Regions from separate parts of the Streptomyces antibioticus genome, predicted to be linked through region 3. Evidence: riboswitches for the same ligand, from Rfam matches in the RefSeq annotation. Region 3 holds a riboswitch; each other region holds the start of a gene.

Region 1 (9,542 bases), 590 kb from region 3:
GGACGCGGCCGCACCGGTGCTCGGCGCGGCCTCGACGACGTTCGTCACCATCCCGGAGCCCCTGCTCGGCGGCTACCTCGGCTTCTTCGCGGGCGCGTTGCTCTACCTCGCCGCCGCCGAGATCCTCCCCGAGGCCCACCACGAACACCCGGCCCGCTCGACGGTCCTGTGCACGATCGCGGGCGCGGCCTTCATCTGGCTGGTGGTGGGCCTGGCGGGCTGACGTGCCACCACCCACCGCCTGCCTGCCCGTCATGACGTCCCGCACCTCTCCACGAACCGTTGGGCCACGCTCGGGGCGGCCGCCCAGTGGGTGTGCAGATAGCTGGCGTGGACGCCGCCGGTCACGAAGCCCTCGACGCGTGGCTGTGGGGTCCGCAGGCCCCAGGCGGGGGTGCCGCCCGCGCCCGGTTCCACCACGGTCCGGTGGAACTCGTGGCCGCGCAGCCGGGTTCCGGCGGTGGCCAGCACGCTGTCGGTGAGGGCGACGGCGTCCCGGTAGCCGAGTGTCAGCCGCTCCGTCATCCGGGCGCTCGCGTCCAGGACCCCGCACATCGGCCGGCCGTCCAGCTCCCGGCACAGGTACAGCAGCCCGGCGCACTCCGCGGCGACCGGCGCGCCGGACTCCGCGAGCGCGGCGACGGCCTTGCGCAGCGGCTCGTTGGCGGACAGTTCGGCGGCGTACATCTCGGGGAAGCCGCCGCCCACGACCAGCCCCGCGGTCCCCTCGGGCAGCGCCTCGTCGCGCAGCGGGTCGAAGGTGACGACCTCGGCCCCGGCGGCGGTGAGCAGTTCGGTGTGCTCGGCGTAGGAGAAGGTGAACGCGGGCCCGCCGGCGACCGCGACCACCGGACGCCGCCCCGTCACCGGCGGGCCGGACGGCGGCGCCCAGGCCGCGTCCGGCAGCGGCCCCGCCGTCCGGGCCAGCGCCATCAGCCCCTCCAGATCGCAGCCCCGCTCGACCTGCGCCGCCATCGCCGCGACCGCGTCGACCGCCGCCGCCCGCCGCTCGGCGACCGGCACCAGCCCCAGATGCCGGGACGGCGTGTCCACCTGCGGGGCCCGCCGCAGCACCCCGAACACCGGTACCCCGGCCTCGTCCAGCGCGTCCCGCAGCAGCTCCTCGTGCCGGTCCGAGGCGACCTTGTTCAGGATCACGCCCGCGAGCCGCGCCTGCGGATCCCAGGACGCGAAACCGTGCACCAGCGCCGCCACCGACCGCGACTGCGACGAGGCGTCCACCACCAGCACCACCGGCGCCCGCAGCAGCTTCGCCACATGCGCGGTGGACGCCAGCTCCCCCTGCCCCGCCGCCCCGTCGAACATCCCCATCACGCCCTCGACCACGGCGAGTTCGCACCCGGCCGCGCCGTGCGCGAACAGCGGGCCGATCAGCTCGGGCCCGCACAGATACGCGTCGAGATTGCGCCCCACCCGCCCGGTGGCGAGCGCGTGGTACCCGGGGTCGATGTAGTCGGGCCCGACCTTGTGCGGGGACACGGCGAGCCCCCGCGCGGCGAACGCGGCCATCAGCCCGGTGGCGACGGTCGTCTTGCCGCTGCCGGAGGACGGCGCGGCGACGACCAGCCGGGGCACGGAGGACGAGGAGGACGGAGAAGACGGGGCGGTCAGCACGGCGTCACCACTCGATGCCTCGCTGGCCCTTCTGCCCGGCGTCCATCGGGTGCTTGACCTTGGACATGTCGGTGACGAGGTCGGCGAGGTCGACGATCTGCCCGGGGGCGTTCCGCCCGGTGATCACCACGTGCTGGGTGCCGGGCCGGTCCCGCAGCACGGACACCACCTCGTCCGGGTCCACCCACCCCCAGTGCATCGGGTACGCGAACTCGTCGAGCACGTACAGCTTGTACGTCTCGGCCGCCAGGTCGCGCTTGACCTGCTCCCAGCCCTCGCGGGCCTTCTCCTCGTTGTCCATCTGGCCGTCGCGCTGCACCCACGACCAGCCCTCGCCCATCTTGTGCCAGTCGACGGTGCCGCCCTCGCCGCTGGCGCCCAGCACCCGCAGCGCGTTCTCCTCGCCGACCTTCCACTTCGCCGACTTGACGAACTGGAACACCCCGATCGGCCAGCCCTGGTTCCAGGCCCGCAGCGCGAGCCCGAACGCGGCGGTCGACTTGCCCTTGCCGATCCCCGTGTGCACCAACACCAGTGCACGGTTACGGCGCTGACGGGTCGTCAGCCCGTCGTCCGGCACGACACTCGGCTGTCCCTGCGGCACTACGCGGCCCTCCTCGAAGTCGAAGCAGACGGAGCCACGGAGGCTCCCTGTACGTTCCGGACCAGCCCGGCGATCGACTCCGCCCGCAGCTCGTCCAGTGTCACCGCCGTCCCGCCCAGCTCACCCGCGAGCCGCCCCGCGAGCCCGAGCCGCACCGGCCCCGACTCGCAGTCCACGACGACGGAGGCGACGCCCTCGGCGGCGAACAGCCGGGCCGCCCGCCCGGCGAGCGCGACCGGATCGGGACCGCCGGTCGCCCGCCCGTCGGTCACGACCACCAGCAGCGCCCGGCGCGCCGGATCCCGGAGCCGCTCCACCCGCAGCACGTCGTGCGCCCGCAGCAGCCCGGCGGCCAGCGGGGTGCGCCCCCCGGTGGGCAGCGACTCCAGCCGTACGGCGGCGGCGTCCACCGAGGACGTGGGCGGCAGCGCCACCTCGGCCGCCGACCCCCGGAAGGTCACCAGGCCCACCTTGTCCCGCCGTTGGTAGGCGTCCAGCAGCAGCGAGAGGACGGCGCCCTTCACGGCGCTCATCCGCTGCCGGGCCGCCATCGACCCGGAGGCGTCCACGGCGAACAGCACGAGGTTGCCCTCGCGCCCCTCCCGGGTCGCCTGCCGCAGATCGTCCCGGCGCACCACCAGGCCCCGCCCGGACCGCCCCCGCGCCCGCTGGTGCGGCGCGGCCGCCAGCACGGTCGCCGCCAGATGCAGCTTGGTCAGGGCACCCCGCGGCCGGCGCGCGCCGGTGGTGCGCCCGTGCTCGGTCCGCGCCCGCGAGCGCCGCCCGGCGGCACCCTCACCGATCCCGGGCACGCTGAGCACCTTCGTACGGAACGGTTCGGCGGCCCGTACGGCGGACCGCTCGCCAGAGCCCGCACCGGCACCGGGGGAGTCCTCGGGCTGCCCGCCCGCACCGGCCTCGGGCGGCGCCCCGGCGTCGGCCCCGGCCGCGTCGTCGGGCCCCCCGGCGTCCGGGGCCGGACCCCCGCCCCCGCCACCGTCGTCGGGCCCACCGGGATCCGTGTCGGGATCCGTGTCCGGGTCGGGCTCGGGATCCTCGTCGTCGCCCGCGAACTCCTCCAGCGTCCGGTCCAGCCGGTCCTCGTCGAGCCCCGGCGCGTCGAACGGATTGCGCCGGCGCCGGTGCGGCAGCGCGAGCAGCGCCGCCTGCCGCACGTCCTCGGCGAGCACGTCCGTGCGCCCGGCCCAGGCGGCCAGCGCGGTCGCCGTACGGGCCATCACGATGTCGGCGCGCATGCCGTCCACCTCGAAGGCGGCACAGGTCGCCGCGATCTGCCGCAGCGCCCCGTCGCCCAGCCGCACCGACGGCAGCAGCTCCCGCGCGGCCGTGATCCGCTCCCGTACGGCGGCCTCCTCGTCCGCCCACCGGGCCGAGAAACCGGCCGGATAGTCGTCGTAGGCCAGCCGGCGCCGCACGACCTCCACCCGCTGGTCGGGTTCGCGCGAGGCGGCCACCTCCACCGTCAGCCCGAACCGGTCGAGCAACTGCGGCCGCAGCTCGCCCTCTTCGGGGTTCATGGTCCCGACGAGCAGGAACCGGGCGGCGTGCCGTACGGAGACGCCCTCGCGCTCCACGTACGAGGCACCCATCGCCGCCGCGTCCAGCAGCAGGTCGACCAGATGGTCGTGGAGCAGGTTGACCTCGTCGACGTAGAGGATCCCGCGGTGCGCGTCGGCCAGCAGGCCCGGCTCGAACGCCTTCACGCCCTCGGCCAGCGCCCGTTCGATGTCCAGGGCGCCGACCAGCCGGTCCTCCGAGGCGCCCACCGGCAGCTCCACCATCCGCGCCGGACGGGTCTCGGACACCCCCGTCTCGTGCGGCCCGTCCGGGCAGCCGGGGTCGGGGGCGGCGGGGTCGCAGGAGAAGCGGCAGCCGGAGACCACGTCGAGGGCGGGCATCAGCGCCGAGAGCGCCCGCACGGCGGTGCTCTTCGCGGTGCCCTTCTCCCCGCGCACCAGCACCCCGCCGACCGCCGGTGACACGGCGTTCAGCAGCAGCGCGAGCCGCAGATCGTCCTGGCCGACGACGGCCGTGAATGGGAAGGGGGTGGTCACTGGTTCTCCTCCAGGTCGCCGGCCGGCTCCGGACGCGGGACGGGCGGACGGGACGGGCGGACGGGACGGCACGGTGTTCCCGTGGGACGGCACGGTGTTCACGCGGGCGCCCCCGGTGGCACGAAGGGAAGTCCCGGCGGCGCGCCCGACTCGACGAGCCGCCACAACGCGTCCGTGTCCGCGTGCTGTTCGATCAGATCGCCGAGCCGGTCGAGCTGTTCCTCGCGCAGCGCGGCGAAGGAGGTGTCGGCGGCCGGCACGAACCGGCGGCCCGCGGCGGCGGCCACCTCGCGCAGAAAGGCCCGCCGGAAGCCGTCCGACTCCAGCGAACCGTGCCAGTGCGTGCCCCACACCGAGCCCGCCCGGCACCCGTCGAGGAAGGGCTCCCCGCCGGTCACGGTGGCGACCCCGTGATGGATCTCGTACCCCTCGACCCGCTCGCCGAGGGCCTCGCCGACCGGCCGGGTGAGGGTCTTCTCCGGGGCGAACCGCACCCGGACCGGCAGCAGTCCGAGCCCGTCGACCCGCCCGCGGCGGCTCTCGACGTCGTCCTCGATGTGCTCGCCGAGGATCTGGAAGCCGCCGCAGATCCCGAGCACGGGCCGCCCCTCGGCCGCCCGCCGGGCGAGGGCGTCGGCGAGCCCGCGCTCGCGCAGCCACTCCAGCGCCCGCACGGTCCCCCGGGTGCCGGGGACGACGACGAGATCGGCGTCGGCCAGCTCCTCGGGCCGGTCCACGAACCGCACGACGACACCGGGCTCGGCGGCCAGCGCGTCCACGTCCGTGAAGTTGGACATCAGCGGGATCGCGCACACGGCGACCCGCAGCACGTCCTCGCCGACCGGCGGCGCGACGGTGGACTCGCGCACGGTGCCGCGCAGCGACACCCGCAGACCGTCCTCCTCGTCGATCCCGAGCCCGTGCCGGAAGGGCAGCACCCCGTAGGTGCGGCGCCCGGTGAGCCCGTGCAGCATGTCGAGCCCCGGCTCCAGCAGGCTGACGTCCCCGCGGAACTTGTTGACGAGGAACCCGGCCACCAGCTCCTGGTCCTCCGGCGACAGCAGCGCGACGGTGCCGAAGAAGGAGGCGAAGACGCCGCCGCGGTCGATGTCGCCGACCACCAGCACCGGCAGCCGGGCGCTGCGCGCGATGCCCATGTTCACGATGTCGGTGCGCCGCAGGTTGATCTCGGCGGGGCTGCCCGCCCCCTCGCAGATCACCGCGTCGTAGGTGCTGCGCAGCTCGGCCAGACAGTCGACGACCGTCCCGAGGAGCCGCTGCTGACGGCCCCCGTGGTAGCCGCGCGCGCTCATCTCGCCGACCGGCTTGCCGAGCAGCACGACCTGACTGCTGCGCTCCCCGCCGGGCTTGAGCAGCACCGGGTTCATCAGCGCGCTCGGCTCGATCCGGCACGCCTGCGCCTGCATGGCCTGGGCCCGCCCGATCTCGGCGCCCTCCTTCGTCACGAAGGAGTTCAGGGACATGTTCTGCGCCTTGAAGGGCGCGACCTTCACCCCCTGCCGCACCAGCCACCGGCAGATCCCGGCCGTGACGACGCTCTTGCCCGCGTCGGACGTGGTCCCGGCGACGAGCAGCCCCCCGCCCGTCATGACGCCCGCCCCCGCACCCGCGCGGCGGCGGCCCGCCCGGCGACGGTGACGCCGAGCGCGAGCAGCGCGACCCGGCGGGACAGCCGTACCGCCCGCTCGATGTCCTTGACCTCCACGGAACGCCCCTTCTGGTTCAGCACCGGCCGGTGTTCGACCCGGCCCCCGTACGACAGCGTCCCGCCGAGCCGCACCCCGAGCGCCCCCGCGAAGGACGCCTCCACGGGCCCGGCGTTGGGACTGGGATGCCGGTGGGCGTCGTCGCGCCAGGCCCGCACGGCCCCCCGCGGATCGTCCCCCGCGAGGACGGCGAGGACGGCGGTGAGCCGCGCCCCCGGCCAGCCGGCGAGGTCGTCCAGGCGCGCGGACGTCCACCCGAAGCGCAGATGGCGCGGTGAGCGGTGCCCGACCATGGCGTCCAGCGTGTTGACGGCCCGGAACCCGAGCAGCCCGGGCACCCCGGCGGCCGCCCCCCACACCAGGGCCCCGGTGACGGCGTCGGAGGTGTTCTCGGCGACGGACTCGACCACGGCGCGGACGATCCCGTCGGCGTCCAGGGCCTGCGGGTCGCGCCCGCACAGATGCGGCAGCCGGGCCCGCGCCGCGTCGACGTCCCCGGTCTCCAGGGCGTGGCCGACGGCCCGCGCCTCGCGCGCGAGGGAGGTGCCGCCGACGACGGCCCAGGTGGCGGCGGCGGTGAGGGCGACGGACCCGGCGGGGGAGGAGCGGACGGCGCGCGAGGCGGCGGCCCCGAGCGCTACGGCGCCCCCGGCGCACACCAGGGTGTGCAGGGCGCCCCAGCCCCGGTGGTCGCGCCACAGCACGCGCTCGACGGCACCGGCGGCCCGCCCGAATCCGGCGACCGGATGGCCCCGGCGGGGATCGCCGAGCAGCAGGTCGCCGAGGAGGCCGAGAGCGGCGCCGTACGCGTGGACGCGGTCGGCACGCACCGGCTCAGCCGGCCGTGCGGCCGGGCAGGGGCCTGGTGCGGTACCTCAACGACCGAGCGCGCATGGCGATATGTCCTCACTCAGGGTGTCCGCGCCCTGGTTCGACGAGACCGGCGGTGAGAGTTCCTGGCTCCCGGGGGTTACTACCCCGGTGACAGTGGCGGGACCGCGCCGGATTCGCACCGGCTTCCTCTTCTGCCGCCGTAGCTGGCCCCGGCAGTCCACCACGGGCCCCGAAGGGCCGTCAACTTGCCGTTGACCTGCGGGGGGAGAGTGTGCAGAACCCCACACCGCCCGTACGCGGACCGGGCCGCACACGAAGGCGCGCCCGGTCCGGGACCCCGGGAAGGGGCCGGACCGGGCGCACCCGGGGACGGTCGTCGTGGCCTCAGGCCACGATCAGCGAGATCCCGTAGGCCACCGCGGCCGTGCACGCCGCGAAGCAGGCGTACGCGCCGGTCAGGGCGAGGGTGGCGGAGCCGCCCTGCGCGGTGGCCCGTTCGCGGTGGGAGAGGGCCATGATGCCGAGGGTGAAGAGGCCCACGAGGGCCACGGTGACCACGAGGCTGACGCCGAAGACGGAGCCCAGGGCTGCCCAGTCGATCTTCATAGGGATGCTGTTCCTTCGCGTTCCTGCGTATCCGGGCGGATGGCGCTCAGGCCGTGGGGGCGGGCGAGGCCGCCGGCTCGGCCGCCGGGGAGGCGATCGTGGCGGTCAGGGTCTCGGAGACCGGCTCGGGCACCGTCTCGGTCATCGCGGCGGTGGGCGGCGGAGTCACCGCGGCGATGGCGGTGGTGACGACACCGGCCGGCTCGTCCGGATGGTCGTTGACGTTGGTGTGGTCGACGTGCTCGCGGCGGGAGATCTTCCAGATGGCGGCGCTGGAGGCGACCAGGAAGACCGCGACCACCGCCGTGCCCCAGGCGCCGAAGCCGGTGACGTACTCGGCGAGCGCGCCCACCAGGGCGGCGGCCGGGAGCGTGAGGCCCCAGGCGACGAACATCCGGGTCGCGGTGGACCAGCGGACCACCCCGCCCTTGCGGCCGAGGCCCGCGCCCATCACGGAACCGGAGACCGAGTGCGTGGTGGAGAGGGAGAAGCCCAGGTGGGAGGAGGCCAGGATGACCGTCGCGGCGCTGGTCTGGGCGGCGAAGCCCTGCTGCGGCTGGAGGTCGGTGAGGCCCTTGCCCATGGTGCGGATGATGCGCCAGCCGCCGAGGTAGGTGCCGAGCGCGATGGCCAGACCGGCGGTGAGGATGACCCACAGCGGCGGGTCGGAGTCGGGGGCGACGGCACCGCCGGCCACCAGGGCCAGGGTGATGATGCCCATCGTCTTCTGGGCGTCGTTGGTGCCGTGGGCCAGGGAGACCAGGCCCGCGGAGGCGATCTGGCCGGCGCGGTAGCCCTTCTCGGCGGCCTTGCCGTCGGCCTTCCTGCCCAGGCGGTAGGAGAGCCGGGTGGCGAGCATCGCCGCGACGCCCGCGACCAGCGGGGCCGCGATCGCCGGGATCAGGACCTTGGTGACCAGGACGTCACCGTGGACCGCGCCCATGTCGGCGGAGGCGATGGTGGCGCCGATCAGACCGCCCATGAGGGCGTGGGAGGAGCTGGAGGGCAGGCCCACCAGCCAGGTCAGCAGGTTCCAGAGGATCGCGCCGACCAGGGCGGCGAAGATGACCTCGGGACGGATGCCGGTCTCGTCGACGAGACCCTTGGAGATCGTGTTGGCGACCTCCACGGAGAGGAAAGCGCCCACAAGGTTCAGCACGGCGGACATGGCCACCGCGACCTTGGGCTTGAGCGCACCGGTCGAGATGGTGGTGGCCATCGCGTTGGCGGTGTCGTGAAAACCATTCGTGAAATCGAACGCGAGTGCGGTGACCACCACAATCGCGAGGATCAGCGAGAAGTTTTCCATTTACCCAGGCAATCTTTCGAAGTCATTGGTCGGCTGACCGTAGGCAACCTGGGTGAACGGAAGGTGAACTGAGGCGGTCACTGCGGTGTCCACATCCGGGGGTCGTCACCCCCTGTCGCGGCGGCCCGTAGCGGGTGGTCCACGATGCGTGATCCGGCCGCCGTTGTATGCGATGGGAGGCCGTGCGCTGGCAGGATCGGGGCATGGCTGAGCAGCGGTACGAACAGCGTCGGCGGGACCCGCTCCCCGAGGAGACGGACGCCTGGGAGGCCCTGGTGGCGGCGGCCCGCCGCACGGTCGCGGACGGCCTCGTCGTCGGCACCTCGGGCAACGTCTCCGTCCGAGTCGGCGACACCGTACTCGTCACCCCGTCGGGCGTGCCCTACGACCGGCTCACCCCGGACGACGTCACCGGCGTCGACCTCACCGGCCGGCAGGTGCTCGGCACCCTCGTCCCGACCAGCGAACTGCCCATGCACCTCGCCGTGTACGCCACCACCGACGCCCGCGCCGTCGTCCACACGCACGCCGTCCACGCCACCGCCGTCTCCACGCTCGTCCTCGAACTCCCGCCCGTCCACTACATGACGGGCGCCCTCGGCGGCCCGGTCCGCGTCGCCCCCTACGCGCCCTACGGCACCCCGGAGCTGGCCGAGAACGTCCTGCGCGCCCTCGAAGGACGCACCGGCTGCCTCCTCCGCAACCACGGCACCCTCACCCACGGCACCACCCTCGACCAGGCCTACGACCGC
Region 2 (9,542 bases), 5.0 Mb from region 3:
GCCTGCGGGCGCCAGTCGTCGGGGGTGTGGGCGTCGAAATCGTCGAACTCGTGGTTGACGTAGTCGATCAGGTCAGTGCCGTAACACATGATGTCGGTGCCCCACACTGAGAGAACCGGGTGACTATGGGAGCCATGGCCGGCGGGCAGAAACCGATGCGCGTAGATGGGAACGAGCTTGGGGACCTGAGCAAGCAGTGCCTGAGCTTGCTGAAGGGCCTCGTCGGTATTCTCCGGCCGTTCCCCCCAGCTCGGATGCCAGTAGCCGTGTCGGACCGACAGGACAACGCCCTCCACCGGCCACTCAAGCCGCTTTCGAAGTTCTTTGGGGTCGCCGTTCCGCCAGTCCGGCCACGGCTTCTCCCACGTGTCCCCCTCTTCGGGCGGCTGACTGACCGGCAAGCCCGATGCCAGGAAAGCCCGGTGGTCGTCGGCAAATTCAAAGCCGTATTCCTGCTCAATACGCTGGAGCTCGATCTCGCTCAGCCCCGGAGCTATCTCGCAGCAGTCCGCAACGGCGAGAAGGCGCGCTGCTTCGATCCCCAACTTCATCCCATCCGGTCTCATCACGCCGGGACAGTACTGGTCCCGCCATCTGAGCTCGAACAGTTTTCGAAGACCACCCGGCTGCAGGCGGAGCCGCCTGACGCGAGATGAGCTCAGCCGCGCGGTGGCAGGACCTCGATCACGGTGGCCGTTCCGGCAACAGGTCGGGCTTCGTACATGGTGATCACATCGCCGCACTTCAGGTGCCTCCACAGCTCGGGGCTCAGAGGAGCCAGCCGAACGTCGGCGGTCTCTCCCGGGCCGAGCTCCTGCGCATACTCCACCCACAACCGGGCGATGTGCAGTTCTCGCTCCTCGCCAGCGGTGCGGTTGCCGATGTCCCACATAGGCCGGAGCCGCCCGTCCGCGGCAAAGGCAGTCCGGCGTCGGCCCTCCTCCGCACCCACCAGGCTCAGGGTGGCCCGGACGGTGCCGTGTCGAACTTCCCAGCCCCGCCACTCGCACCAACGCAGGCTGCGGTCGAGCATCATCTGGCGAGCGGCCTCGGCGAGGAGTTCCCAGAAATCAGCGGACACGGGGTGGACATCCCCGATCTCGATGAGAACGCCGAGCACCATCTCCCACTCCTGGCGCACGATGTCCTCGCGCACATCCCCGACCGTCTGTCCGTTCTCTGCCGCCGCGTCCTGCGGCAGCAGATCGGCGGCCTGCCGAAGGAGTGTGAACGCGTCATCCATGTGCTGCATTCTCCCCCGTCTCCGGACGCCCGTTGAAGGGCGACCAGACCGACCGGAGTTGGCGGCGCGACACGCCCCATGCTCGCTGGCGCCGCGATTGTTGCCCGCTATTTCGAGCAACCCGACAGTTCCGCGGTGGGCCGCCGGCCGTGTCGCAGTGCGTCCTTGAGGTGTCCGTGTCCTTGGAGTCGATGACGCCGATGCCGCGCAACAGGTCCCAGGCGGGGTGGGTGCCCACATAGGCTCCGCCGGTGAGTTCTTGCAGGTCGTGTCCGGTGTGCAGAACGGCCGCGGTGTACGACGCGGGGAACACGACCCCGGCGATCTCCTCCGATCCTCGAGATCCACACCGGCACGCCAGAGCGCGCTCGCAAGCCCGAACAAGCACATTCAGGGGTGCGCCGCCCGGCCCCACCGAGGAGGATGACGGCCGTGCACCTTCCCCACGTCTACCGCGTCACGAAGTACGACCCCGCCGACCGTGACGAACACGGGCACTACACCGGCACCGAGAGCACGGCGAGCGACCATGGCGCCGTCGAGGCGGCCTACCTCCGGGCGGTCGAGGCGTTCGCCGCGGAGACGGGCGTCGGCCGCCTCGCCGTGCGCGAGCCGCAGGTGCCGTCACTCGCACACTTCGGCGGAGAACCGGCGCTGCCCGGCTTCGGCCTCGACGCCCTCTTCCCGGACGGCCTCACCAGCCTCCACGACGGCGCCGAAGTGCCGCTCGGAACCGGCCTGGAGATGGTCCGGTTCATGCTGCGCGACGCGGGGGTCTGGTGCCGCCTGGAGGTGGCGGACGTGTTCGCGGTGCACGTCGGCTGGGACCAGTACCTCTACGTCGGCAGCGACCGGCCCTGCGAGGAGGCGGTGACGCGCACCGCCGCGCTCGGACTGTTCGCGGAACGGTGCGCGGCATCCCCGTACGCCGTGGAAGAGGAGGAGGACGGACGCGTCCAGGTTCCTGCGGACGACGAGTTCTGGGCCCGCGTACACCGGGCGGTCGCCGACGGCGAGGCCGGGCTGTTGGAGGAGACGTTCGTCGCGGGTGCCGAACGCTGGCACCGGCTGACCCCCGAAACCGTCGACGCGGTGCGGGCCGGGCTCGTTCCCCGCGCGTGTCTGGCCCTCTGGCCCGACCTGTCCACCGATGTCACCGCTGTCCTCGCCGGCCTTCCCGCCGACGGTCTCGTGGAAGGTGTCTGGCAGGAGCCGGACGGGCGGATCAGGAACGCGGTCGTCGACGAGAGCGGGTTCGCCGAGCTGGCCGTGCGGATGTCCGCCGCCACCGCCGCGACGCTTCTGTCCGTTTACGCCGACGAACGCGTCCCCCTTCTCACCGCCGTTCTGCCCGACGGCGACGGTGTGGTGCGGGCCCGTTGGCGGAGCTGAGCCGTGGCCGGGCGGCGGCAGTCCGGAGAGCGCCGCCGCCGGCCGGGGCCGGGCTACTGCTCGGCGGGCTTCGGGGCCGCCTGTTGGACGACCTCGAAGGACCACAGGGTGGAGGCCGAGGCCGCCGGCTGTGGGCGTTCGCCGTCTGACGCGCCGCCGCCGCGGTGGGCCGCCTTCATCGGGCCCTCCAACCACGCCTGGAACGACTCCTCGTCGCGCCAGCGTGTGTAGACGAGGTAGGTGTCCGTGCCCTCGACCGGGCGGAGCAGCTCGAACCACTCGAAGCCGTCCGAGTTCTCGACGGCGTGGGCGCGTGCGGCGAACCGCTTCTCCAGGGTCTCCCGCTGTTCCGCCGGGACGGTCAGTACGTTGATCTTGACTACGCTCATGGACCCATCCTGCACGCACCCCACATCGGCGCGACGCACCGGGCCACCTTCGGACGTGTTCGTGGGACCATCGCAGTTTGCGCAGCATCACCAAGAGGGGCGGACATGGCCAACTGGAAGGTCATCGGCGGAATCGTGGCGGGAGTCCTCGTCATCGGCGGTATCGGGTCGGCCCTGGACGACAAGGAGAGCGGCAAGGGCGGCGACGCCGTCGGTTCGGCGACTCCCAGTGCTTCGCGTACCGCCACGTCCCCGGCCAGCGCCGGTCCTGACGGCAAGGGCGATGTCGAGAAGCACGCCGTTCCGCGGTTCGTCGGTATGGGGCTCCAGTCCGCCCAGGACGCCGCTCAGGAGGTCGGCTTCTACAGTCTGACCTCGCACGACGCCCTCGGCCGCGGCCGGATGCAGGCGTTCGACCGGAACTGGAAGGTCTGCTCGCAGAGCGTCGCCGCCGGCCGGACCGTGGCGACGGACACCGAACTCGACTTCGGCGCGGTCAAGCTGGACGAGACCTGCCCCGCCAAGGACCGGACCGCTCCCGCGAAGGCCGACGGGACGATGCCCGACTTCAAGGGCAAGTCCGTGAAGGTCGCCCGCGCGGCGCTCGACTCCGGCACCTCGATCACCGTGGAGGACGCGTCCGCCGACGACCGGTTCGTGTTCCTGGAGTCGAACTGGCAGGTCTGCACCCAGAGCCCGAAGGCCGGTGCCGAACTGAACGGGCAGCCCGTGGAGTTCACGGCCGTGAAGTTCGGCGAGTCCTGCCCCTGACCGGCCGGAGGCGAGGCGCGTCGCACGCCTGCCCCCGGCCGGCCCCGTCAATCGGCCGTGAGGATCAGGAACCGTTCAGTTCCGCGCGGACCGTGCGGGCCGCCGTGACCAGGTTCTCCAGGGACGTGCGGGTTTCCGGCCAGGCGCGGGTCTTGAGGCCGCAGTCGGGGTTGACCCAGAGACGTTCGGCGGGGATGGCCCGCAACCCCGTGCGCAGCAGATCTGCCGCCTCCTCCGCGCTCGGCACCCGCGGGGAGTGGATGTCGTAGACACCCGGGCCCGCCTCGCGCGGATAGCCGTGGGCGGCGAGTTCGCGGGCGACCTGCATATGGGAGCGGGCCGCTTCGAGGCTGATGACGTCCGCGTCGAGGTCGTCGATGGCCTGGACGATGTCGCCGAACTCGGCGTAGCACATGTGGGTGTGGATCTGGGTGTCCGGGCGCACCCCGGCCGTGGTGAGACGGAACGCCTCGGTGGCCCAGGCCAGGTACGCCGTGTGGTCGGCCGCCCGCAGGGGCAGCGTCTCGCGCAGGGCGGGCTCGTCGACCTGGATGACCGAAGTCCCGGCCGTCTCGAGGTCGTTGACCTCGTCGCGCAGCGCGAGGGCGACCTGCCGGGCGGTATCGCCGAGGGGCTGGTCGTCGCGGACGAAGGACCAGGCGAGCATGGTGACCGGCCCGGTGAGCATGCCCTTGACGGGGCGTGAGGCGAGGGACTGGGCGTAGGCCGTCCAGCGCACGGTCATCGGCTCGGGGCGGGAAATGTCCCCGGCGAGGATCGGCGGACGGACGTAACGGGTGCCGTAGGACTGGACCCAGCCGTGCTGCGTGGCCAGATAGCCGGTGAGCTGTTCGGCGAAGTACTGGACCATGTCGTTGCGTTCGGGCTCGCCGTGCACGAGGACGTCGAGACCGGCCTTCTCCTGGAAGGCCAGCACCTCCTGGATCTCCGTCCTGATGCGCTCCTCGTAGGCCCCCGTGTCGATGCGTCCGGCGCGCAGATCGGCGCGTGCGGTGCGCAGTTCGGCGGTCTGCGGGAAGGAGCCGATGGTGGTGGTCGGCAGCAACGGCAGGCCCAGGTGGGCGCGTTGGGCCGTGGCGCGTTCGGGGTAGGGCTGGGCGCGGCGGGTGTCCGCGTCGGTGACGGCCTCGGCGCGGGCCCGGACCGCCGGGTCACGGGTGATCGGGGAGTTTGCGCGGGAGGCCAAGTCGACCTTGTTGGCGGCGAGTTGGGCCGCGATGGCGCCGGTGCCGCGGGTGAGGCCCTTGGCGAGGGTGACGACCTCCGCGGTCTTCTGACGGGCGAAGGCCAGCCAGCGCAGGATCTGCGGGTCGATGTCCCGCTCGGCGGCGGCGTCGAGCGGCACATGGAGCAGGGAGCAGGACGCGGCCACGTCGACCCGGTCGGCCAGACCGAGCAACGTACCCAGCGTGGTGAGCGACGCGGAGAGGTCGTTGACCCAGATGTTGCGGCCGTTCACCACACCGGCGACCAGCCGCTTCCCGGGCAGCCCGCCGACGGCGGCCAGTGCGTCCAGGTTGGCGGCCGCCCGCTCGGTGAAGTCCAGCGCCAGCCCCTCCACCGGGGCCTTGGCCAGCACGGGCAGGGCCTCGCCGAGCCGGTCGAAGTAGGAGGCCACGAGCAGTTTCGGACGGTCGGTGAGGGCGCCGAGGTCGCGGTAGGCGCGGGCCGCGGCGTTGAGTTCGGCCGGGGTGCGGTCCTGCACCAGGGCCGGTTCGTCGAGCTGCACCCAACCGGCCCCGGCGGCACGCAGATCGGCGAGGACCTCGGCGTACACGGGCAGCAGCCGGTCCAGGAGGGTCAGCGGGTCGAAGTCCGCCGGCACACCGGGTGCGGGCTTCGACAGCAGCAGATAGGTGACGGGACCGACGAGAACCGGCCTGGCCGTGAGCCCGAGGGCATGGGCCTCCTCCAACTCGGCGACCTGCTTGGCGGAGTCGGCCGTGAAGACCGTGTCCGGGCCCAACTCGGGCACCAGATAGTGGTAGTTGGTGTCGAACCACTTGGTCATCTCCAGCGGCGCCACGTCCTGGGTGCCGCGGGCCATCGCGAAGTAGCCGCCCAGCGCGTCCGCTTCGACGGCGGCGCGGTGCCGTTCGGGGATCGCGCCCACCATCACGGTCGTGTCGAGGACGTGGTCGTAGTACGAGAAGTCCCCCGTCGGGACCTCGTCGACGCCGGCGGCGGCGAGCTGCCGCCAGTTGCTCCGGCGGAGTCCGGCGGCGGTCTCCCGGAGGAAGTCGGCGGTGACGCGGCCCTTCCAGTGGCCCTCGATCGCCTTCTTCAGTTCCCGGCTCTGCCCCTGACGGGGGTAGCCGTACACGGTGGCCCGTGCTGCCGCGGCTGCGGGCTTGGTGGTCACGGAGATCTCCTTCGCGAGACTGATCCCTGAGATCCCGGCGACGGGACGAGAGCGCGAAGGGGTGACAGACCGTACGGCAGCGGCCCACGGCCGTCCGTACGATGTGTGCGCCGACCCGCCCTCGAGGTCACCGGGATGTCCGCGCGTGAGTGCTTCACGCACGGGCAGTTGGCAGGTCTTCGGACTCGTGGGCGCGTCCTCCGGCCGTCGGAGGTCACCTACTGGCCGTCGCTTCCCAGACCCTGTTCGTCGGGCCCAGTGCGTATGACGGCGGTCGTTCCCACTCACCGCTGCGGGGCAGTCCCGGATTCCCACCGGGTTCCCTCTTACGACGCTCCCGCCTGGCGGACGGGGCGAACCAGCTACGCGGGCCACCCTACGCGGTGCCGTCGTCCGCGTGAAACCCCCGGCCGCCGCGTGCCCCCGACCGGACGAAACCGACCCACCCGCCCCGGGCGTCCCTCCCGACGACAGGAAGATCACGACGACACGAGGACGGACACCATGGACCGGAACGACCCGATCCCGGCGGCCCAGGCGGCCCCGATGGCACGCCACGGCCGCCGCGCGGCACTCACCCTCGGCGCCGGAGCGGCCCTCGCCACCGCCCTGCCGGGTTCCGCACAAGCCTCCACGACCGACACGACCGACACGACCGCCGCGCACGCCTCGACGACCGCCGGAACACGCCTCGGCCGGCGCTTCCACGCCCTCGAACGCCGGTACGCGGCCCGCCTCGGCGTCTACGCCCACGACACGGCCACCGGACGGACGCTGGCGTACCGCGCGAACGAGCGGTTCCCGCTGTGCTCGGTGTTCAAGACCCTCGCCGCGGCAGCCGTGTTAAGGGATCTCGACCGCGACGGGGAGTACCTCGCCCGCCGGATCCGCTACACCGAGGAGTACGTCACCGCCTCCGGGTACGCGCCGATCACGGGCACCGACGAGAACGTGGCCGCCGGGATGACCGTCGCCGAACTGTGCGCCGCCACCGTCTCGCACAGCGACAACGGCGCGGGCAATCTGCTCCTGCGCGAGCTGGGCGGACCGACCGCGATCACCCGGTTCGCCCGCTCGCTCGGCGACCCGACGACCCGGCTCGACCGGTGGGAGCCCGAGCTGAACACGGCGGAACCGTGGCGCCGGACCGACATCACCAGCCCCCGCGCCATCGGCAGGACCTACGCACGGCTCCTGCTCGGCGGGGTCCTGCCGCGCGCGGACCGTGAGCTGCTGACGGGCTGGCTGGTCGCCAACACCACCAACACCGCCCGCTTCAGGGCCGGTCTGCCCGCCGACTGGACGCTCGCGGACAAGACCGGGGGAGGCGCGGCGTACGGCGTCGCCAACGACGTGGGGGTCGTATGGCCCCCCGGTCGGCCGCCGATCGTGCTGTCCGTGCTGTCGACCAAGTACGCCCCCGAGGGTCCCACGGACAATCAACTCGTTGCCCGGGCCGCCGCACTGGTGGCGGACGCGCTGACCTGAGAGCAGGCCGGCCGTCAGGACCGGGTGATCGTCACCTTCAGGTGCTTCATCAGCGGCTGGTCGCTCTGCTCGCTGTAGTCGCTGATCGCGCACAGCACGTTCATCTCCGGCATGTAACCGGCCGCGCAGCCCCGCGGGATGTCGTACGGGATGGCCAGGTAGCCGTCGAGGCGGCGTTCGCTGCCGTCCTTGGCGGTGCTGACGATGTCGACCGGGTCGAACTCGGCGATGGCGCGGTCCCGCATGTCGTCCTTGTTCATGAAGACGAGCGTGCGGAGGTTCTTGACGCCCCGATAGCGGTCGTTGTCGGAGTAGATCGTGGTGTTCCACTGGTCGTGGGAGCGCATCGTGCCCAGGGCGAGGGTGCCGGGTTCGGGGACGACGTCGGGCAGCGGGGCCGCGGAGAACTCGGCGAGGCCCGACGGCGTGCGGAAGACCAGTTCGCGCGCCGGCTGCTTGATACGGAAGCCGAGCGGCAGCCGCACCCGGCGGTTGCAGTCCTCGAAGCCGTCCAGGACCTGGGCCATGGTGTCGCGGATACGGTCGTAGTCCTCGACGTACCAGTCCCAGGGCGTGCCGCTGTCCGGGAGGGCGGCGCGGGCCATGCCGGCGATGATGGCGGGCTCGGAGAGCAGATGCTTGGAGGCGGGGCGCTTCATGCCCACCGACAGATGGACCATGCTCATCGAGTCCTCGACCGAGGTGGCCTGGATGCCGCCGCGTTGGTGGTCCTTCTCGGTCCGGCCCAGACACGGCAGGATGACCGCCTGCCGGCCGTGGACCAGATGGCTGCGGTTCAGCGTGGTGCTGACCTGCGCGGTCAACTCGCAGGAGCGCAGCGCCTCATAGGTGTACGGGGTGTCGGGCGCGGCGAGCGCGAAGTTGCCGCCCATGCCGACGAACACCTTCACGTCGCCGCGGTGCATCGCCTGGATGGTGTTGACGGTGTCGAGGCCGTGCTTGCGCGGCGGGTCGATCCCGCACACCTCGGCCAGCCGGTCCAGGAACTCCGTACCGGGCCGGTGGTCGATGCCGCAGGTGCGGTTGCCCTGGACGTTGCTGTGCCCGCGCACCGGGGAGGGTCCCGCGCCCTCGCGGCCCAGATTGCCGCGCAGCAGAAGGAGGTTGACGATCTCGCGTACGGTGTCGACGCCGTGCTCGTGCTGGCTGACGCCCAGGCACCAGCTGATGATGCTGCGGTCGGCCTCCCGGTACACCTGCGCCGCGTGCAGGATGTCCGCCCGGCTGACGCCGGACTGCCGTTCGATCTCCTCCCAGGAGGTGTCCTCGCACACCGTCCGGTAGGCGTCGAAGTACGCCGTGTGCCGCTCGATGAACTCCTGGTCCAGCGCCTTCGGATCGGTCTTCGCCTGTTCGAGGACTGCCTTGGCCATGCCGCGCAGCAGGGCCATGTCGCCGCCGATGCGCGGCTGGATGTTGAACGTGCTCGTCCTCGTCGTCTTGAACAGGGCCATGTCCAGGAAGTCGTGCGGCACGATCGTGCGGGTGGCGGCCGCCTCCACCAGGGGGTTGATGTGCACGATCTGGGCGCCCCGGTGGTACGCCTCGGCGAGCGCGGTGAGCATCCTGGGCGCGTTCGAGGCCGCGTTGACGCCCATGATGAACAACGCGTCCGTGCTCTCCCAGTCCTTGAGGTCGACGGTGCCCTTTCCGGTGCCCAGGGACGCGTCGAGAGCGCGGCCGCTCGCCTCGTGGCACATGTTGGAGCAGTCCGGCAGGTTGTTCGTGCCGAGTTCGCGGACCATCAACTGGTAGAGGAAGGTGGCCTCGTTGCCGAGGCGGCCCGAGGTGTAGAAGGACGCCTGGTTCGGGTCGTCGAGCGAGCGCAGGGTGCGGCCGACCAGTTCGAACGCGT
Region 3 (9,542 bases):
TGCTTTCGCGATCGGATACAACGTCAACATCTTCGCGGGCCGGGTGTGCCGGTCCGGCGCCGCCCCCCGCCCCGGCCGCCCGGGCGATGGCCTCGCGGTAGCGGACGACGGTGCCCTCGGCGGCCTTGGCCCAGGTGAACCGCTCCAGCACGCGCCGTCGTCCGGCGGCGCCGAGCCGGGCGCGCAGTGCGGGGTCGCCGAGCAGCCGGGCCAGCGCGGCGGCCAGGGCGCCGGCGTCGCCGGGCGGTACGGCGAGGCAGGTCTCCCCGTCGGCTCCGGCGACCTCGGGGATCGCGCCGCCGGTGGTGGCGACCAGGGGGGTGCCGGTGGCCATGGCCTCGGCGGCCGGCAGCGAGAAGCCCTCGTAGAGGGAGGGCACGCAGGCGACCTCCGCCGAGCGCACCAGGTCGACCAGTTCGGCGTCCGAGATGCCCTTGACGAACTCGACGGCGCCTTCGAGGCCGTAGCGCTCGATCGCCTGGGCGACGGGCCCCTCCTCGGGGCGCTTGCCGACAACGACGAGGTGGGCGTGCGGGTGTTCGGCGCGCGTCTTGGCCAGCGCCTCGACGAGGAAGACCAGGCCCTTGAGCGGGACGTCGGCGCTGGACGTCGTCACGATCCGGCCCGGGACGACGGCCACCGACGGGTCGGGCGCGAACAGGTCGGTGTCGGCGCCGATGTGGACGACGTGGATACGGTCGTCGCGGACGCCGAGGTGGTCGACGATCTCCTGGCGGGAGGTGCCGGAGACGGTGAGCACGGACGGCAGCCGGCGGGCGACCCGCTTCTGCATCCGGGTGAACGCGTACCAGCGGCGCACGGAGTAGCGGCGCTGCCATCCGTCAGCGGCGTCCAGCTCCAACTGCCGGTCTACGGTGATGGGGTGGTGGATCGTGGTGACGAGGGGGGCGCCGACGTCGCCCAACAGGCCGTAGCCGAGGGTCTGGTTGTCGTGCACGACGTCGAACTGTCCGCGCCGGGCGCGCAGATGGCGGCGGGCGCGCAGCGAGAAGGTCAGCGGTTCGGGGAAGCCGCCGGTCCACATCGTCGCCACTTCGAGGGCGTCGATCCAGTCCCGGTACTCGCCGCGCGCGGGGGTGCGAAAGGGGTCGGGCTGGCGGTACAGGTCGAGGCTGGGGAGTTCGGTGAGGGACAGCCGGTCGTCGTGGCCCTCGTCGAGCACCGGATACGGCTGGGAACCGATGACCTCGACGCGGTGTCCGAGGCGGGCCAGCTCGCGCGAGAGGTGCCGTACGTAGACGCCCTGGCCCCCGCAGAACGGGTTCCCCTTATAGGTGAGGAGCGCGATGTCGAGCGGTCGCTCGCCGTCCGCGGCGAGGTCATGCCGGGACCCCGCCTGACTGGCCTCAGCGGTCACTCCGGGCCCCCTTCTGCCTGCATTGTCCCGCGAGACTACGACGGGACGCTAATCTAGAACAAGTTTCAGACTTGATCGTTCGGGAGGCTCTGAATCTACCGGCAGGTAGGGACGCGGTGAGCAGTGGATCAGGTGATTCACGCCACGGCGGGCCGTGCCCTTCCGCTGTGTGATCACCGGCCCTCACCGACTGTCACGGAACAGGACCCATGCCTGCGGAAGACAGCACCCAGCGCCCCGCCACCGCTCCCTCCCCCGCGCCCGCCGCCACCCCCTCCCCGGCTCTCGGCGCCACCCGGTCCGGGGGCCCCTCCCCGCTCACCGAGCGGCAGGAGGCCCGCCGTCGGCGCATCCTGCACGCGAGCGCCCAGCTCGCCAGCCGGGGCGGTTTCGACGCGGTGCAGATGCGGGAGGTCGCCGAGTCCTCCCAGGTCGCGCTGGGCACGCTCTACCGCTACTTCCCGTCCAAGGTGCATCTGCTGGTCGCCACCATGCAGGACCAACTGGAGCACATGCACGGCACGTTGCGCCGCAAGCCCCCGACCGGCGAACGGGCGGCGGAGCGGGTCGCGGAGACGCTGATGCGCGCCTTCCGCGCCCTCCAGCGCGAACCGCATCTGGCCGACGCGATGGTCCGCGCGCTGACCTTCGCCGACCGCAGCGTCTCGCCCGAGGTCGACCAGGTCTCCCGGCAGACGACGGCGATCATCCTGGACGCGATGGGCCTGGAGGACCCGACGCCCGAGCAGCTCTCCGCCGTCCGCGTCATCGAGCACACCTGGCACTCGGCCCTGATCACCTGGCTCTCGGGGCGGGCCTCGATCGCGCAGGTCCGCGTGGACATCGAGACGGTGTGCCGCCTGATCGACGTGACGGAGCCGCGGGCGTGAGCCCTGCCGGTCCTTCCGGGCCCCTCTACTCCTCCGGCGGGAACACGGGCTCGCCGCTCCCCGCCAGCGTCACCATGATCGCCTCCACCGGGCAGCCCTCGGCCGCCGCCAGCACCTGTTCGCTGGCGTCGGTGTCGGGGTCGACCGGGCGGGACTGACGGGCGCTGTCGAGGCGGAACCCGTCCGGGGCGTGGTGGAGGCACTGGGCGGAACCGATGCACAGGGAGCGGTCGACCTCGACGTGCCAGCGGTCGCCCGCGCCCACGCCCGGCTGCTCGCGCAGGGGAGTCGCCCCCATGGTTCAGCCCTCCCAGCCCGCCGGGAGGTGGATCATCTTGTGCTCCAGGTACTCGGAGTACCCCTCGGGCCCGAACTCCCTCCCGAGACCGGAGTTCTTGTAGCCGCCGAACGGTCCGAGCATGTCGAGACTGAACGTGTTGACGGAGTACGTCCCGGTACGGACCCGGCGGGCGACGTCGACGCCGTGGGCCACGTCGCCCGTCCAGACGCTGCCGCTCAGCCCGTAGTCGGAGTCGTTCGCGATCTTCAGCGCCTCGTCCTCGTCGCCGTAGGGCAGGAGGCAGATCACCGGGCCGAAGATCTCCTCGCGGGCGATGCGCATGGAGTTGTCGACGTCGCCGAAGAGGGTGGGTTCGACGTACCAGCCGCGTTCCAGGCCGGGCGGACGGCCGCCGCCCGTGAGGATCTTGGCGCCCTCCTCCTGGCCGATGCGGATGTAGTCGAGGCTGCGGCGCCGCTGCCGTTCGGCGACCAGGGGGCCGACCTGGGTGGCGGGGTCCAGCGGGTCGCCGACCACGAGCGCGCTCGCCGCTGCGGCGAAGGCGTCGGCGAACTCGTCGTAGCGGGAGCGCGGGAGCAGGATGCGGGTCTGGGCGACGCACGCCTGGCCGTTGTTCATCCAGGCCGCGGAGACGATGCCCGGGACGGCCGTGGCGAGGTCCGCGTCCGGCAGGACGACGGCCGCCGACTTGCCGCCCAGCTCCAGGGTGACGCGGGTGAGGTTGCGGGCGGCGACCTCCATGACCCGCTTGCCGGCCGCGACCGAGCCCGTGAAGGAGACCTTGTCGACGCCGGGGTGCCCGACCAGGTACTCACTGACCTCGCGGTCGGCCGGGAGCACCGACAGCACGCCCTCGGGCAGCCCGGCCTCGCGGGCGATGTCGGCGAGGATGTAGGCGTCCAGGGGCGATTCGGGCGACGGCTTGAGGACCACGGTGCAGCCGGTGAGCAGCGCGGGGGCGAGCTTGGCGGCGGCGACGAACTGCGGGACGTTCCAGGGAACGACGGCCGCGACCACGCCCACGGGCTCGCGCCGCACGAGGATCTTCCCGAGGACGCCGTCGCGCCGCTCCTCGTACGGGAATCCCTCGGCGACCTTGATCGCGGAGTCCCACACCATCATCGCGCCGAGGGCCTGGGCGAGGACGCTCCAGGAGTACGGGGAGCCGTTCTCGGAGGAGATCACCCGGGCGATCTCCTCGTGCCGCACGGCGATCGCGTCCTTGATCCGCCCGACGACGGCGATCCGCTCGCCGAGGGACAGCCGAGGCCAGGGCCCTTCGTCGAAGGCCCGCCGCGCGACGGCCACGGCCCGGTCCACATCCCCCTCGGAGGCGTGCGGCACCCGCCCGATGACCTCCTCGGTATGCGGCGAGACCACCTCGATCACACCCTCACCCAGGGGTTCGGTCAGCTTCCCCCCGATGACCAACTGTCCGTGTTCCACGAGCTCGGCCATGTCCACTGCCTTCGCTTCTGACGGTGTTTCAGAACTGATACCAGTTCTAATTGAACTAAGCCAGGGCGCGGCGACGACCTACGATGATCTGCATCCGACAGCGGGGGGCGGGGGCCATGGGGCGACGGATATGGGCCAGGACTGTGGGGGCGGCGGCGGTCGCGACCGTTCTAGCGGCGTGCTCGCAGGGCGGGGGCGCGGCGAAGGATCCCGAACGCAGCTCGTCGTCAACGGCGTCGGTGCGGCCGTCCGGGCCGTCCGGGCCGTCCGGGCCGTCGGCACGGGAACAGGCGCGGGAGCGGGTCGAGTCGCATCGGCAGCAGGTGTTGACGAAGATCGCCACGGGCACCAAAGCCCCTGACGGCGAGGGGCTGAGCGTGGTCGGCGCGTACCCGCAGAGCACCGCGTTCTTCTGGTCGACAGCGGACGGGCGCTACTGCATCGCGATATACGACCCCAGCCACCACACCGTGCAGTGCCATGAGTCCACCAAGCCCTTCAGCCGCACCCCGAAGCTGATCCGCCTCTACGAAACGGACTTCGGTTCACCGGGCGGATACGTTCTGCTCGTCGCCGCCGACCGCGAGACCATCCGGACCGTCACCTGCGGCGGCGCACCGGTGGAGTTCCGGGAGATCCGGGTGAACGGCAAGGCTGATACCCAACGCACCGTCTACGCGCTGAAGTTCGAGGGCTGGACGGCCGGTGTCCTCAAGGTGCGGGTGGCGCGGGGCGACAGTGTCCATGCGACGGACCTCGCCCTGGCCACGAGCGACGACGAGGTTCCGCCGGACTCCGACTGGCATTCCTGTGGGGCTAGTTAGGCGTCGGGAACAGTCGACGGTCGACTCGGGCACCCATTGGAACTCGTTCTCGTTATAGTGGGCAGATGGTGAGCAGTCGGGGTCAGGTCCGGGCGTACGACCATGGCGGTGGGGTGCGTTCGCTGCGGGTTCCCATTCCGGACAATCCCCTGGGCTTCACCCTCGTGTACGTCGTCGACACCGACCGTGGGCCCGTGTTGGTCGACACCGGGTGGGACGATCCGGGGGCCTGGGATGTCCTGGTCGACGGGCTCGCAGCGTGCGGTGCGGGTGGCGTCGGTGAGGTGTACGGCGTCGTCATCACCCACCACCACCCCGATCACCACGGGCTCTCCGGCAAGGTGCGGGAGGCGTCCGGGGCCTGGGTGGCGATGCATGCCGCCGACGCCTCGATCGTGCGGCGGACCCGGGAGACGCGGCCCGAGCACTGGTACACGTACATGGCGAACAAGCTCACCGCCGCCGGTGCCCCCGAGGAGCATGTCGCGCCGCTGCGGACCGCCCGCCGCGCCCTGCCCGGGTTCGCCCCCGCCCTGCCCGACCGGGAGATCGTCCCCGGTGAACTGCTCGACCTGCCCGGACGCCGCCTGCGGGCGATCTGGACCCCCGGGCACACCCCCGGCCATGTCTGTCTCCACCTGGAGGAGGAGCACCCGGGTGGACTGCCGGGCCATGGGCGGCTGTTCTCCGGAGACCATGTGCTGCCCGAGATCACCCCGCACATCGGCCTGTACGAGGATCCCGACGACGCCACCGTCACCGACCCGCTCGGCGACTACCTCGACTCCCTCGAACGCGTCGGCCGCCTCGCCCCCGCCGAGGTCCTCCCGGCCCACCAGCACCCGTTCACCGACGCCCCGGCCCGGGTACGGGACCTGCTCACACACCACGAGGACCGGCTCACCGGACTCCTCGCCCTGCTCTCCACCCCCCTCACCCCCTGGCAGCTCGCCGAGCGCATGGAGTGGAACCGGCCCTGGGCGCAGATCCCCTACGGGTCGAGGAACATCGCGGTCTCGGAGGCCGAGGCCCATCTGCGGCGCCTGGTGAAACTGGGGCGCGCAGAAGCGGTGACGGGCAGCGAACCGGTGACCTACGTGGCGGCCTGACCGACGGTCCGGCACGGATGCCGTCAGCGTTCACACGGCCGATCCACCGAGTTCACGCCCGCGCCGTACGGTGCCCGCAGAACGCCCCGAACCGCACCGCCGCACACCGCCTCGCACCCGTTCCGGCACCCCTGGTGGCATCGCCCATGGACCCGATCGAGCAGCTCCTCGCCGAACGAGCCTGCCGGCGCCTGCTCCTCGACCTCGTCCGGAGCCTGGACCTCGATGAACCCGCCTCCGTGGCCGAGCTGTTCACCGAGGACGGCACCTGGACCTGGCCGGAGGGCGACCGGCGGATCACCGGCCGCGCCGCGCTCCGCGCCCACTTCGACTCCCGCCCCGCCGACCGGCACACCCGCAGCCTGATGTCGTCCGTGCACGTCGAGGTGGTCTCCCCGGACACGGCGACGGCGACCTCGTACTTCACGACCTTCCGGGTCGAACACGACCGTACGGCCGCCGTCGGCGCCGGACCCCGCAACGACCCCCGCCGCAGCGAACCCCCCGCCCCGCCCGCCACCGAGCCCGACATCCGCATCGGCCACTACGAGGACACCCTCCGCCGCACCCCCGACGGCACCTGGCTCCTCGCGGCCCGCACGCTGTTCCTCCCAAGCGGCGGACCGGCGCCACTCCTCTAAAGACCGGCCACCGACCGCACCAACTCCCCCGCCGCACCCAGGAGTTCGATCTCCTCCCGGCTCATCGTCGGATTCACCGCCCGCCGCCGCAGCGCCTCCGTCAGGCCGTCCTCCGTCAGGCCGCCCTCCGTCAGCCCCTCCCCCGTGAGCGCGGACGGGTCCGCGAGCAGCGCCGCCAGCATCTCGCCCGCCGGTGCAGCGACCGGCTCGGCGGAGACGGCGACCTGGGCGAGGATCACCGCCGAGGTGCCCCAGTCCAGCGCCGGGTCGCCCTCCGCCGCGTTGGCCCAGTCGATGACCCGGGGTCCGTCCACCGAGAGGATGACGTTCTCGGGGTGGAGGTCGAGATGCAGGACGTGCGCGTCGGGCGAGGTCAGCCCCGGCACGGCGTGCAGCTCACGCAGCAACCGGGCGAGGAGCGCGCCCGCCTCCACCGGGTCCAGCGCACCGGCCGCGAACGCCTCCACCATCGTCGGCCCGTCCACCCGCTCCATCACCAGATCGGTGAGCGCACCGGGCGACGGCCGTACCGCAGGCGCCGGATAGCCGTGCGCGCGGACGTGCGCCATCAGCGCCCCCTCCGCCGCCGCGTCCCCGTACCCCGCCCGGTCGCGGCGCAGCACCCACGCCTCGTCGATCTCGTACACGTCGGCCGTGCGGCCCGAACCGAGCAGTCTGCCCGGGACGCCCGGCCCCCTCCCCGTCGCACTCATGCGCCGAAACCTACGCCCGAGCCGCCCGGCCGCACAGCCGCCCCTCAGCCTCCCGGCTACCTGCGGGTAGAGTGACCGCGTCGTATCACGCTCGTACGGGGGGAAGCCGGTGCAATTCCGGCGCTGACCCGCAACCGTGAAGCCACCCCGTGGCCAGCCGGACCGCCGCGTACGGGATCGTGACCGGCTCATGCGCGTCGGCGAGCCCGCCGTCGCGCGGCACCGTCGAGGAATGCGGAGCCGAGCCGCCGGGGTGTCCCGTGCTGCCTGGCTCCCCCACCGGGAGAGGCACCCGCCGATCATGAAGTACCGTCACCGCGCAGCGGCCCTGGCCGCCACCGCCGTCGTGCTCGCGGGCGCCGGCCCGGCCGCCGCCGCAAGCTCGTCACCGGCCCCGTCGCCCACCCCGTCGGTGGCCATACCCGACGGCCTCTACGGCACCACCGACCCGACCTACGACGGCGTGTGGCGCCAGTCGCTCGCCCTGCTCGCCCAGGAGTCGGTGGGCGTGACCCCGGCCGACAAGGCGGTGGCCTGGCTGGCGGGACAGCAGTGCGCGAACGGCGCGTTCGCCGCGTTCCGCGCCGACGCCGGCAAGCCCTGCGACGCCAAGCTGATGGTGGACACCAACAGCACGGCCGCCGCGACCCAGGCACTGGCCGCGCTCGGCAACCACGACGCCGAGGTCCGCAAGGCCGTGACCTGGCTGAAGTCCGTCCAGAACGCCGACGGCGGCTGGGGCTACACCCCCGGCGGCGCCAGCGACGCGAACTCCACCTCGGTCGTCGCCGGTGCCCTCGCCCAGGGCGGCGAGACCGTGCCGAACCTCCGCAAGGGCGGCAAGTCCCCCTACGACGCCCTGCACACGCTCGCCCTGCCGTGCGACGGGAAGGACGCGGGCGCGTTCGCCTACCAGCCCGGCAAGAAGGGCGAGTTGGCGGCCAACGCGGACGCGACCGCGGCGGCCGTGCTCGGCCTGCTCGGCGAGCCGCTGACCGGCAGCCGCCAGGACGACTCCGCCTCCCCCGCCGCCTGCACGGCCTTCGACGCCTCCAAGGAGCCCGAGAAGGGCGCCGCGAACGGAGCCGGCTGGCTCGCCGAGGCCATGGCGAAGGACGGCCACCTCACGTCCGCGCTGCCCGGCGCCGAGGACCAGCCCGACTACGGCAACACCGCCGACGCGATCGTCGCCCTGTCCTCCACCGGCCTGAACGACCAGGCCGAGGCGCCCCTGCGCTGGCTGGAGGGCAACTTCGCGCAGTGGGCGAAGGACAGCGGCCCGGCCGCCTACGCCCAGCTCGTCTTCGTCGCGAACGCGGCCCGGGGCGCCGACGCCCGGGACTTCGGCGGACAGGACCTGGTCAAGCTGCTGAACGCGACCGGGCCGGCGCCCAAGGCCGTGGAGAAGAAGGACCAGAGCACGGCGTCCGCCGAGAAGAAGGACGACGACAAGGGTCTGAGCCCCGCGTACACCATCGGCGGCGGTCTCCTCGTCGGCGCGGCCATCGGCTTCGTCCTCATGGTCCGCGGCCGGAAGCGGCGGCAGTCGTGACGCCCGGGCGATCCCTCCACCCCTGTCGCCGCCGCGCCGCCGCGCGCGTCCTGCTCCTGGCGCTGGCGCTGCTGCTCCTGGTCCCCGCCCAGGCGCAGGCGGCCGGTTACCGGTACTGGTCCTTCTGGGACCGGTCCGGCGACCGCTGGGTCTACGCCACCCAGGGGCCGTCCACCGCGCGCCCCTCCGACGGCGACGTCCAGGGTTTCCGGTTCGCGGTCAGCGCGGACTCCTCCGACGCGGACCAGCCGCGCGGCGCAGCGTCGTTCGACGCGATCTGCGCGCGGACGCCCGCGAAGGACGGGACGAAGCGGGTCGCCCTGGTCATCGACTTCGGTACGGCGGCGGACGCCCCGTCCGGCGAAACCCCGCCCGCGGCCCGTTCGGCCTGCGCCCGGGTCTCCCCCGACGCGACCACGGCCGAGGCCCTCGCCTCGGTCGCCAAGCCCCTGCGCTACGACACCTCCGCCATGCTCTGCGCGATCGCGGGCTACCCCCGGACGGGCTGCGGGGAGCAGGTGTCCTCCGACGGCACGCCCACCGCCAAGGGCGAACAGCGGGACGACGACGGCTCCGGCCCGTCCGTGGGCCTGATCGCGGGCGGCGCGGTCGTGGCCGTACTGGCGGGCGCGGCGGTCTGGCAGGCACGGCGGCGGAGGAATGGCTGACGACGGCC

The links. A riboswitch is a leader RNA that binds a small molecule or an ion and turns the genes downstream of it on or off. The one in region 3 is predicted to bind cobalamin.
Region 1: it holds a riboswitch for cobalamin, as region 3 does, so the genes downstream of both, AFM16_RS09650 (cobalamin biosynthesis protein) here and AFM16_RS12260 (SCO2321 family membrane protein) in region 3, are expected to answer to the same signal.
Region 2: it holds a riboswitch for cobalamin, as region 3 does, so the genes downstream of both, metE (5-methyltetrahydropteroyltriglutamate--homocysteine S-methyltransferase) here and AFM16_RS12260 (SCO2321 family membrane protein) in region 3, are expected to answer to the same signal.

Annotation. Positions count from the first base shown of each region.
Region 1 is NZ_CM007717.1:2,160,241-2,169,782, reverse strand. Features, by position in the region: gene AFM16_RS09675 (ZIP family metal transporter) at 1-223, shown strand, start outside; gene AFM16_RS09670 (cobyrinic acid a,c-diamide synthase CobB) at 253-1,635, opposite strand; gene cobO (cob(I)yrinic acid a,c-diamide adenosyltransferase) at 1,640-2,239, opposite strand; gene AFM16_RS09660 (putative cobaltochelatase) at 2,239-4,314, opposite strand; gene AFM16_RS09655 (cobyric acid synthase) at 4,413-5,924, opposite strand; gene AFM16_RS09650 (cobalamin biosynthesis protein) at 5,921-6,871, opposite strand; cobalamin riboswitch at 6,973-7,112, opposite strand; gene AFM16_RS09645 (hypothetical protein) at 7,260-7,481, opposite strand; gene AFM16_RS09640 (inorganic phosphate transporter) at 7,528-8,790, opposite strand; gene AFM16_RS09635 (class II aldolase/adducin family protein) at 8,994-9,542, shown strand, end outside.
Region 2 is NZ_CM007717.1:7,740,016-7,749,557, forward strand. Features, by position in the region: gene AFM16_RS34960 (hypothetical protein) at 1-551, opposite strand, end outside; gene AFM16_RS34965 (hypothetical protein) at 659-1,252, opposite strand; gene AFM16_RS34970 (RNA-binding protein) at 1,676-2,635, shown strand; gene AFM16_RS34975 (antibiotic biosynthesis monooxygenase family protein) at 2,689-3,024, opposite strand; gene AFM16_RS34980 (PASTA domain-containing protein) at 3,130-3,795, shown strand; gene metE (5-methyltetrahydropteroyltriglutamate--homocysteine S-methyltransferase) at 3,860-6,178, opposite strand; cobalamin riboswitch at 6,332-6,556, opposite strand; gene bla (class A beta-lactamase) at 6,683-7,666, shown strand; gene AFM16_RS34995 (FdhF/YdeP family oxidoreductase) at 7,681-9,542, opposite strand, start outside.
Region 3 is NZ_CM007717.1:2,755,102-2,764,643, forward strand. Features, by position in the region: gene AFM16_RS12220 (glycosyltransferase family 4 protein) at 1-1,378, opposite strand, end outside; gene AFM16_RS12225 (TetR family transcriptional regulator) at 1,588-2,268, shown strand; gene AFM16_RS12230 (ferredoxin) at 2,294-2,566, opposite strand; gene AFM16_RS12235 (aldehyde dehydrogenase) at 2,570-4,027, opposite strand; gene AFM16_RS12240 (hypothetical protein) at 4,351-4,851, shown strand; gene AFM16_RS12245 (Strvi_7410 family MBL fold metallo-hydrolase) at 4,917-5,960, shown strand; gene AFM16_RS12250 (nuclear transport factor 2 family protein) at 6,107-6,601, shown strand; gene AFM16_RS12255 (phosphotransferase) at 6,598-7,314, opposite strand; cobalamin riboswitch at 7,361-7,480, shown strand; gene AFM16_RS12260 (SCO2321 family membrane protein) at 7,616-8,866, shown strand; gene AFM16_RS12265 (SCO2322 family protein) at 8,863-9,534, shown strand; gene AFM16_RS12270 (energy-coupling factor transporter transmembrane component T) at 9,527-9,542, shown strand, end outside.